Regions from separate parts of the Rhizobium sp. RAF56 genome, predicted to be linked through region 1. Evidence: riboswitches for the same ligand, from Rfam matches in the RefSeq annotation. Region 1 holds a riboswitch; the other holds the start of a gene.
What was found. A riboswitch is a leader RNA that binds a small molecule or an ion and turns the genes downstream of it on or off. The one in region 1 is predicted to bind S-adenosylmethionine.
Positions count from the first base shown of each region.

Region 1 (5,036 bases):
AGCGACAGTCGTCATGACTAACATTCATCAGAGTTGCTGGTTCCGGCCCACTTAGGTGTTCGATGCTCTGACAGTAGCTGCTTCGGTCTATCTCGCCTAGCAGTTTTTGTGGTCTATAGAACGTCCAAGCTCATGCCAGCTATCGTCGCTTTCATTTTTTTGACACATATGTACACGCTTTGTACTCGGTCGCGGTTTAGCTGTCCAATCACATATAGGCGATGCGCGTGACCGTTTTTAAGCGCTGCAAGCGGAAGGGGGCGAATGATAGCCGCGCCGGCGCCGTTTCTGAGACGGTGGATGCAACTGGCTCCATCTAAATGGCAAGCAAGCCTGCCACCCACACGACAACGAAAATGACGCAGAAGATCAGCCGCAAGATTGCCGGAGCACGTGTTGTAAATCGCCGTGAACCGTCAGTGTAACGAGTGAAACGCCTACCTATCTAACAAATTGAAATCATTGGAGCGGGTGAAGGGAATCGAACCCTCGTATTCAGCTTGGGAAGCTGCTGCTCTACCATTGAGCTACACCCGCGACGTTTGGAGATTTCCAACAGTTCCTTGCCGGTGTCAAGGCGGAAAACGCGGTGGCTCCGGCGTTGCCGCGGTCTGGTCTTTGTGCGCGTCAGGCCGGCCCGCGGGCGCTTCAGCCGGCGGCCTCGATGATGAGGTTGGTGATCACGTCCGGCTGGGAGATCAGCGAAAGATGGCTGGCCTTCACTTCGATGGTCTTCGCCCCCATGCGCTTGGCCATGAACCGCTCGAGGTCGGGATTGATCGTCCGATCCTCGGTCGAAACCGCGTAAAAACTGGGCTTCGAGCGCCAGGCGGCTTGCGTGGTCTTGCCGGCGAGAAGGTCTTTGTGGAACGGTTCCTGTACGGCGTAGAGCACCTTCGCTCTTTCTTCCGGCAGGTCGCCTGCGAAATCGCGCAGGAACGCCTCCTCGCCGAGCCGTCCCTCGTCACCGTCGAAAACGATGCCGGCGGTCGCCGGCGGGGTGGGGAAGGTCTTGGCGAGCGCGGTATAATCCTCGCCGGCGTCCGGCGCGCGCGCGGCGACATAGACCAGCGCCGAAACGTTCGGATGGACGCCTGCCTCGGAGACGATCATGCCTGCAAAGGAATGCCCGACCAACACGGTCGGCCCGTCCTGGCGGGCCAGCACGCGCGAGACCGAGGCGGCGGCTTCAGGCAGCGTCGTCAACGGGTTCTGGACCGCCGTGACGTTGAACCCTGCGGACTGCAGCCGCGCGATCACCTCCGACCAGCAGGATCCATCCGCAAACAGCCCGTGCACCAGCACGACGTTGCGGGCTTTCACGGGGGCTGAGGATGCGGCGAAGCCGACGGTCGAAATCAGCTGCATTGAGCCGGCCGCAAGGGCGAGCGTGAACGTCCGTCTGTTCATCATCGTCGGAAACCTCAAGGTCGATCATGATGCAGAATCGATATGTAGGACCGTGTCCGCTCCTCAAGGGTGCGGCCCGACGATTTTTACTGAGTGCCTGATGCCGTCCTAGACCGTTTTTACGCAATTCCGGACGGAAAACCGTGTCACACTTTTCCTGGAATTGCTCTAAGCGCGCCTGGTGTCAGAGCCTGAAATGCTTCGACAGTTTCAGACCCTGGGCCTGATAGTTGGAGCCGAGGCCCGAGCCGTAGAGGCTGGAGGGCTGTTCCTGCATATGCTCGTAGACGAGGCGGCCGACGATCTGGCCGTCTTCTAGGATGAAGGGCACTTCGTGGCTGCGGACTTCGAGCACGGCGCGACTGCCGCGACCGCCTGCCGGAGCGTGGCCGAAGCCCGGATCGAAGAAGCCGGCGTAGTGCACGCGGAATTCGCCGACGAGCGGATCGAACGGCGTCATTTCCGCCGCATAGAGCGGCGGAACGTGCACGGCCTCGCGCGAGACGAGGATATAGAATTCGTCCGGATCCAGAATGAGTTCCGTGCGGCCGCGGCTATAGAGCGGCTCCCAGAAATCGAAGATGTCGTGCTGGTCTTTTTTGTCGACATCGACGACGGCGGTGTGGTGCTTGCCGCGATAGCCGATCAGGCCGGCCTTGTCGCCGGTAAGGTCGATCGAAAGCGCAATCCCGCCGCCGCTGACATTCGGCCGCTTGGCGGCGACCAGCGTCTCGCGCTCGTGCAGCGCCAGAAGCTCGGGCTCGCCGAGCAGCGCCTGGCCGACGCGGAAGCGGATCTGCGACAGCCGCGAACCGCGCCGCACGACGATCGGGAAGGTGCGCGGGCTGATCTCCAGATAGAGCGGTCCGGAATAACCGACCGGGATCTTGTCGAATTCCTGCGCATAGTCGGTAATGACGCGCGTGAAGATGTCGAGGCGGCCGGTCGAACTCTTCGGATTGGCCGAGGCCGACATGTCGGCCGGCAGGTCGAGCGCTTCCATCAGGGGCACGATGTAGACGCAGCCCGTTTCCAGGACGGCGCTTTCCGTGAGATCGATGACATGCAGGCTCAGCCGGTCGAGCTTGTCCGCGACACGATGCGAGGGGCCGGGCATGAAGCTTGCCCGGACGCGAAATGCCTTGGCGCCAAGCCTCAGGTCGAGGCTCGCCGGCTGGATCTGGTCGCGGTCGAGCGCTTTTTCGCTTCTGAGGCGCCCCGTGTCGAAAAGCGCCGAAATGGCGCGATCCGCCAAGATTCCTGTTTCGCGAGCCATCATGTCCCATCCATATTTTGCCGCCGACAAAACCAAAATCGAGGAATTGACGCAAGCCGTCAACGGCGGTATTGCAGTCTTATCCCGTGGTGATTTGGCCGGTCGGCTTGCAGCCACGTTAAACAAGTGGCTAAAAAGACCGGGGTTGGAACCGGTCTGCTTTCGCGACCGGTTTTTTTGTTTTGAAAGTGGTGATGGCATGAGCAAGACTTGGCGCCCCGCAACCCAACTCGTTCACGGTGGCACGCTCCGTTCGCAATATGGCGAGATGTCCGAAGCGATCTATCTCACACAGGGCTTCGTCTACGAGAACTCGGAAGCCGCCGAGGCCCGTTTCAAGGGCGAGACCGAGGGCTTCATCTATGCCCGCTACGGCAGCCCCACCAACGCCATGTTCGAAAAGCGCATGTGCCTGCTCGAAGGCGCTGAGGAGGGTCGCGCCACCGCTTCCGGCATGGCAGCCGTCGCCGCAGCGGTGCTCTGCCAGGTGAAGGCCGGCGACCATATCGTCGCGGCCCGCGCCGTCTTTGGCTCCTGCCGCTATGTCGTCGAGACGCTGGCGCCGAAATACGGCGTCGAGTGCACGCTGGTCGATGGCCGCTCGCTGGAAAACTGGGAAAAGGCGATCAGGCCGAACACCAAGGTCATGTTCCTGGAAAGCCCGACCAATCCGACACTCGAAGTCGTCGATGTCGCGGGCGTTGCGAAACTCGCCAATCAGGTCGGTGCCAAGCTGATCGTCGACAACGTCTTTGCAACCCCTCTCTTCCAGAAGCCGCTCGAACTTGGCGCGCATATCGTCGTCTATTCCGCGACCAAGCATATCGACGGCCAGGGCCGCTGCCTCGGGGGCATCGTTCTGTCCGACAAGAAGTGGATCGAGGAAGAGTTCCAGGAATATTACCGCCATACCGGTCCTGCCATGTCGCCCTTCAATGCCTGGACGCTTCTGAAGGGCATCGAGACGCTGCCGCTGCGCGTGCGCCAGCAGACGGAGAATGCGGCTGCCGTCGCCGATTTCCTCGCCGCGCATCCCAAGGTCGCAAAGGTCATCTATCCCGGTCGCAAGGACCATCCGCAGGCCGACATCATCGCCAAGCAGATGACCGGCGGATCGACGCTGGTTGCAGTCGAACTGAAGGGTGGCAAGGACGCGGCTTTTGCGCTGCAGAATGGGCTCGAGATTACGCGCATATCCAACAATCTCGGCGACTCCCGCAGCCTGATCACGCATCCGGGAACCACCACGCACAAGAACCTGACGGAAGACGCTCGCGCCGAACTTGGCATCTCGCCGGGCACCGTCCGCTTCTCCGCGGGCATCGAGGACACCACCGATCTCGTCGAGGACTTCGCCCGCGCGCTTGACAAGGTGTCGGCCTGACCGAACACCCGGCGGCTCGCGAAAGCGGCCGCCGATCGCCAAAAAAGACGCGCTAATAGTCAGGTTAACCCTGAATTTTAGCGTTAACAGTCGGTAAAGCTCCCGCAGCGTACTGTTCTAGAATGATTCGCCAACGATTTCTTGACGGGCGGCTCGGCCTGCGGCTATCGGTTGGTGTGTCAAAACTAGGCCACTCGCATATGTATCGCGCCCTAACACGAGGCATCGAGGTCGTCGTCGAACCGTTTTATCTGGAGGAGCAATCCGATCCAGACGACGATCGCTATGTCTGGGGCTACCGCATCGTCATTTCGAACAATTCGGTGCTGACGGTGCGACTGGTCAATCGATACTGGCACATCACCGATCAGAACGGCCAGGTCGACGAAGTCAGTGGCCCGGGCGTCGTGGGTGAACAGCCGAGGCTGAAACCGGGCGACACTTACGAGTATTCCTCCGGCTGCCCGCTCGATACACCATCGGGCATGATGTTCGGCCATTACCAGATGGAAACCGACGAGGGCGAACTGTTCGACGTCGCCATTCCGGCCTTTTCGCTCGATACGCCGGGCCTGCTACGCACGCTGAACTAGAGCAGATCAGCTTTTCTTTGAATCGCAGATCCGCTCTATCTTTTTGTTTTCACGAGCGCCTGCAATTGCCTCGGCAAGCGTCCGGCTATTCGGCCTCGGCGCTGACTTCCGCCGCCTCGAAACGATAGGTCGTCGAGCAGAATTCGCACGTGACCGCGATCTCGCCGTTATCCTGGGCCGCTTCGATGTCGTCGGCGGACAGGCTCTTCAGCACGCCCTTCAGCCTGTCGCGCGAACAGCTGCAGCGGTCGACTACCGACTGCGGTTCGAAGACGCGAACGCCGCGTTCGTGAAACAGGCGGAACAACAGCCGTTCCGTGCCGACCTGCGGGTCGGTGAGCTCATCCGCATCGATCGTCTCGACCAGCGAGCG
Region 1 is NZ_JBFRDU010000018.1:8,352-13,387, reverse strand. It holds tRNA gene AB4048_RS16475 (tRNA-Gly) at 464-537, opposite strand; gene AB4048_RS16470 (alpha/beta fold hydrolase) at 649-1,413, opposite strand; gene AB4048_RS16465 (2'-deoxycytidine 5'-triphosphate deaminase) at 1,595-2,689, opposite strand; SAM riboswitch at 2,763-2,841, shown strand; gene AB4048_RS16460 (O-succinylhomoserine sulfhydrylase) at 2,886-4,070, shown strand; gene apaG (Co2+/Mg2+ efflux protein ApaG) at 4,271-4,663, shown strand; gene AB4048_RS16450 (Hsp33 family molecular chaperone) at 4,749-5,036, opposite strand, start outside.

Region 2 (5,036 bases), on a different contig from region 1:
TGCTGAAACTGGACGGTATGTCAGCCCGTTCCGCCACATCCTCGTCGACGAATTCCAAGATATCTCACAGAGCCGTGCCAGGTTGGTGAAGGCACTGAAAATCCAGCACCCGGACGTCCGCGTCTTTGCTGTTGGCGACGACTGGCAATCGATCTTCCGCTTTGCGGGATCTGACATCCACCTAATGCGTCACTTCGGCGATGAATTTGGTGGCAGCTTCAACGGAGAGACCGGCGTCCATCGGACTGTAGATCTTGGTCGCACCTTCCGATCGATAGACCAGATCGCATACGCGGCCAGAACATTCGTGCTGAAAAACCCGGCCCAGATCTCCAAGCAGATCGTTCCGGCAGGGAATGCAACCGAACCGGCCATCGGGATCGTGATGACGCCGAGGGGCGAGGAGGAAAAAAAGCTCGGCGAAGTTCTGGCAGGAATGTCCGCCAGGATTGAGCCCACGAACACGGCAAGCGTATTGCTGCTGGGACGGTATCGCTTTCTCGCGCCGGACATCATTGATCTGAAACGGCGTTTCCCCCGGCTGCACATTAGCTTCAAGACAATCCATGCATCAAAGGGCCTCGAAGCCGATCATGTGATACTTCTGAGCGCGGACAGCGGCCGAATGGGCTTCCCCTCCGAGATCGTCGACGATCCCTTGCTTGCGTTGGTATCGCCGGAGGAGGAGTTGTTCGAAAACGCCGAAGAGCGGCGGGTCATGTATGTTGCAATGACCCGGGCCCGCCACACCATGACGATCCTCGCCTCGAACTCGAGACCATCGTCCTTTGTGACCGAACTCAACAAGGACCCCGAATATGGCATTTTACGGGGAGCTGGCGCCGGACAGACGGCGCACGAGTGTGGAGAGTGTGGCGGAAGGTTACTGGACGTGCGGGGCCAGGATGGTCGAACCTGGTATCGCTGCGAGCACGTGCAACATTGCGGAAATTTGCTACCCGCTTGCTCGTCCTGTGGTGTTGGACTTCCAAGATATCGAGACGGATCAACGGAGGTCGAGTGTAATTGCGCAGCGACCTATCCATCATGCCAAGCGTGCAAGGATGGATGGCTGATCGAACGATCCGGGCGTTACGGTGCCTTCCTGAGCTGCGTGCGATATCCTGTCTGCACCGGAAAGGCTAAGATTTTGACCAACATGGCGGGTGTCGGGGCTACAAAGTCAAAGCTTTAGGCCACGCCCCCGAGCGGCCTCGGCCGATGATACGGCGTGGCCGTTATGTCCTTTGAAAAGGATAGCCGCTGGTTTAAATTGGGGGCATGACACACACGCTCCTTTCCCCCGAAGAAGAAGAAGACTTCAACGATTTCCTCTCGAGCCAATTCGATGAGGTCATGCAGAAAAGCGGTCGCTGGTTCGACGCCAAAGGCCGGTACAGTGAGACCGACCGCGAATGGGGTATTCAGGAGTGCCGCAGGCAGTTCATTGCCGAACGCACCGAACGCGAAAACATGAACCTCGCCGACCTCCTGTTCTGGGAGGGCGGCGAGATCATGGAAGGGCTCGGCATGAAACAAGACGCCAATTTCCAGTGGTCGCCCGCAGACTTCGACTGGGTCTGGGAGCGGGCCATCGAGCACGGCGTCGCGTGGCTGTATACTGACGAGGCGAAGAAATCATATGCCTCCTTTGCTACATCTTGAGACGCTGTGGTTGCCCCCGCTGCTGGCTCGTGAACTCCTTGGCCTGCGGGACTGATAGCAGCCCGGCGGCGACCGCGCCCATGATACCGCGTTTCTTGCCCTCCTCGGTGCTAAGATAATTCATGACGCCCTCAGGCTACTTCTGGTGCGTCTCCTGCGCCAGGAGGGCGCGCTCCAGCGCAAAGATCTCGTTCTGCGTCGTGACGCTGGGCTTTCCGGCTTTCGAGCAAGGAGTTCTCCACAGCCATCTGGGGTTGCTCGATCCACTGTGAGTTCGTCTTTTGGATGCGCATCAGGCTCCCTTTGCAATGCTGATGGGAAGCTTCAAATCGATCAGCCGGGCCTGCAACAGGGACAGGGTGAGGTGGTTGCGTGCGTCGACCCAGCGGCTGTCTTGATTGCTAAGATCACCCTCGCGGAACACCAGGTGCGACTGTTCGGTTGAACGCTTGAGAGTAGGACCGAGATCGAGCTTCCTCAAAAGATGATAGGCTTTGGCAGTCGGGCCAGTCTTAAGGTCGAACCGGGTCTCCCACCACAATCCATCAACCTGCTCATCGTAGTCCGCCGGTTCAATGTTGTGCTCCGTCCATATGCGGTCCGCGTCCGGCTCCGTCCCGTGCGGTACGCCTTCGCTGACAAAGAATTCGCGCCACGTTGGTGGTGGTGGGCAGACATCCCACTCGCCGATCGTCAGCATCAAGCCCTGTTCATCATTGTCATACCAGAACAAGGTTTGGGCAATTTGCGGGGGCGTGACCAGCAGCGGCTGGTCGTTCCGAAGCACAAATGACTGCGCATCGTTGACGAACGCCGCCGTGAGCAGACCACCCGTTCCAACCAGAAAACCACGTCGTGAAAGCATAAAAACCTCCAGAGTTGCACACGCATCTGGAGGGCTGACGACCAATTGTTGCCCGTTGGGCCACATCGTCGTACCACCGTTGCCGGTCAAGGCTGGTTGGCGGGGCCGAAGCCCTCTCTGGATGCAAAAAGACAGTGGGGTGTGGACAACGGCAATGTCAATGGCGGCCCCGAGTAGCCCGATAGTCATGGCGGCGATGCGCAAGATTTTGGCATCGAAACACAAGTGATCGGACTTTAGTCAGAAGGAATATCCATCGGAGATGACGTTGACTTGCGCGACCGGCGTGGCGTCCTTGGCTTCTTCGGTAAGGCGTCCGAGGAGAACCATTTGGCTGGGTTGAGAGGTTCCCACCAAAATTGGCAGCTGATAGCAAGAGATTGGCGTCGCTAATCAAGCAGCGCCTCAGCTTTCATCCCATGTGTTAGGCGGCAGGGAATTGTCCGTGCCGAATAGGGGTGTGAAGACAACATGAAGAAGATGATTTTGGCAACGGGTCTCTCGCTGCTCGCAACGGCAGCGTTCGCTGATACGACGTTCGACCACAACACCAACGCGAAGTCGAACGGCTCGACTATTGGTCAGCTGTCGTCGCAGTGGAAACACAACGGCGACGTTGTTGCCGGTAAGCAGGTAGCCGTAATGTGCTTTAAGACCGGCGAGCGAACGAGTGGCATGAACAAAATCTGCTACTACGATTGCTTGGGTTCTGCCGCAGCAATCACTATCGGCGCGGTGGAGCTTTGCCCGCTGTCTATCAACGACTAATTCGGTTGAGAGCCTCTCGGCGGAGGCAAGTCATTAATCGGACCTCTGCCAGAGCGTCTTTGTTGGCCTTCGTATGGCTTTCAGAACGCAATTTGCTCAGGTCCTAGTGCCTGCCTTGGCCTACTGTAGGCATGGGTATTCACCAGGGTTGACGACGCCCTCGATCACCGTCAGTCGGATTTGGTGAGCGTGATGTTGCTGCCAGACTAGACTGCGGAGGCTTTCCTTGGCGGCATCAGAGATCGAGCCGCTTTGGCCTTGGCACGATCCTGCCTGTTCGGTTCCCGAGGCATGCCTTGATCCTTTCAGGCCAAGCCCTCTGGCAATGTCCATCGTCATTCTCCCGCCTCTGCGGCATGCCGCTTGCCTGCCACGCCACCGCCATATACGCCGCCGCCGCCTCGGCGGCGCTATCGAAGCGGCCCAGAAAATGCCGCTTGCCGTCGATCATGATGCGCGCCACCCAATAGCCGGGCTGGCGGTTGACGCGCTTTGAACCGGCCCGGGCTTGCGGGATGCCCAAGCGCAGGCGGGCGTCCTCGCTGGCTTGGATCGCGTCCGCCTTGTCGGGGTAGTGCCCGAGCCAGAACCGTTGCTTGCGATGGCGGAACGTCGAGCGCCATTTCGACGGGACCCATGTGACGCCCTTCGGTCGGGTGGTGTTGTTGCGTGCCACTGCTGGTGCTGCTGCCATATCAAGCCCTCCTGACGGTGCGCTTCGGCGTCGGAAGCTTCGGCACGGAAATGGTGGCGGGCTTGCGGATAGCGGACGGGCCGGCGGGTTCGGGCTGGCCAGCGGCGGCGGCATCGGGGTCGAAGTCGGGCTCGTCCCAGCCGCCGACGCGCAGCCGCTCGGCATCGGTAAGGGCTGCATGCACTGGCGCTGCCTCCAACCCCAACTGCTGACGGCAGGCAATGCACAAATGCTGATGGACGACGACCGTCTGCACCACCCCGATTGGCGTGACGTCCTTGGCCTCGTCGGCGAGGCGTCCGAGCAGCAGGTCGACGACCCGGGAGCTGGCCTGAACGGCGGCACCTGCATTGTTCTGGTAGAGCGCGCTCTGGCGGTCGAACATCAGCATCTGTACGAGGTCAGCCCTTAGCTCGCTGCTGTCCTTGGCCATCAGGGTTCACCCCCGGCCTGTCGTGCGGCGTGCTCGGCCTTGGCGCTCTCGACGGCCTCCCGAACCATCCGCAGCTCGGCGGCCTCACGCTCGGCCTTCTTCTTTGCCGCCGTTTCGCGCATGCGCCGTGCGGCCTCGGCCTGTTCGGGCGTTCCGCGCAGTACGCGCCCACGGGCATCTCGCTTAACTGGCTCGGCGTCCGGGACAGGCTGATCCGGCACGATGTCGACCGTCTCGCCAGCGTCGATGACGGCGCTGACATATTTCCGCAAATCGGGAGCAAAAACTTTCAGGTGCGGGTTGAGGCCAATCGATTGGAGAAGCCTGTGAAGGCTATTCACCGCCGTGGAATAGACCACGGGATCGAAGGGCGGGCCTTCTTGGACCTCAACCAATTTGCTTTCTTCGGCTTCGGCCCAGACGATTAAAGCGCAGGCACGGCGCATGATGTGCTCTCTCACGGCGCTGATGTGGGCTGCACCACCAAGGTGCTCGGCGAGGTCGGCGCAAAGGTCGCGATAACGCCTCGCCGCCCGGGATCGATGATCGACAGCTTCAAGAAACTGAGCGGCACCGGTAGCGACGCCAACCCTGTTGGACAGCCGTGCGTG
Region 2 is NZ_JBFRDU010000012.1:124,077-129,112, reverse strand. It holds gene AB4048_RS12570 (UvrD-helicase domain-containing protein) at 1-1,195, shown strand, start outside; gene AB4048_RS12565 (hypothetical protein) at 1,357-1,665, shown strand; gene AB4048_RS12560 (hypothetical protein) at 1,655-1,789, opposite strand; gene AB4048_RS12555 (hypothetical protein) at 1,958-2,530, opposite strand; SAM-I-IV-variant riboswitch at 2,565-2,660, opposite strand; gene AB4048_RS12550 (hypothetical protein) at 3,002-3,298, shown strand; gene AB4048_RS12545 (hypothetical protein) at 3,534-3,992, opposite strand; gene AB4048_RS12540 (hypothetical protein) at 3,994-4,425, opposite strand; gene AB4048_RS12535 (hypothetical protein) at 4,425-5,036, opposite strand, start outside.
Region 2: another riboswitch for S-adenosylmethionine. It lies ahead of AB4048_RS12555 (hypothetical protein); the one in region 1 lies ahead of AB4048_RS16460 (O-succinylhomoserine sulfhydrylase).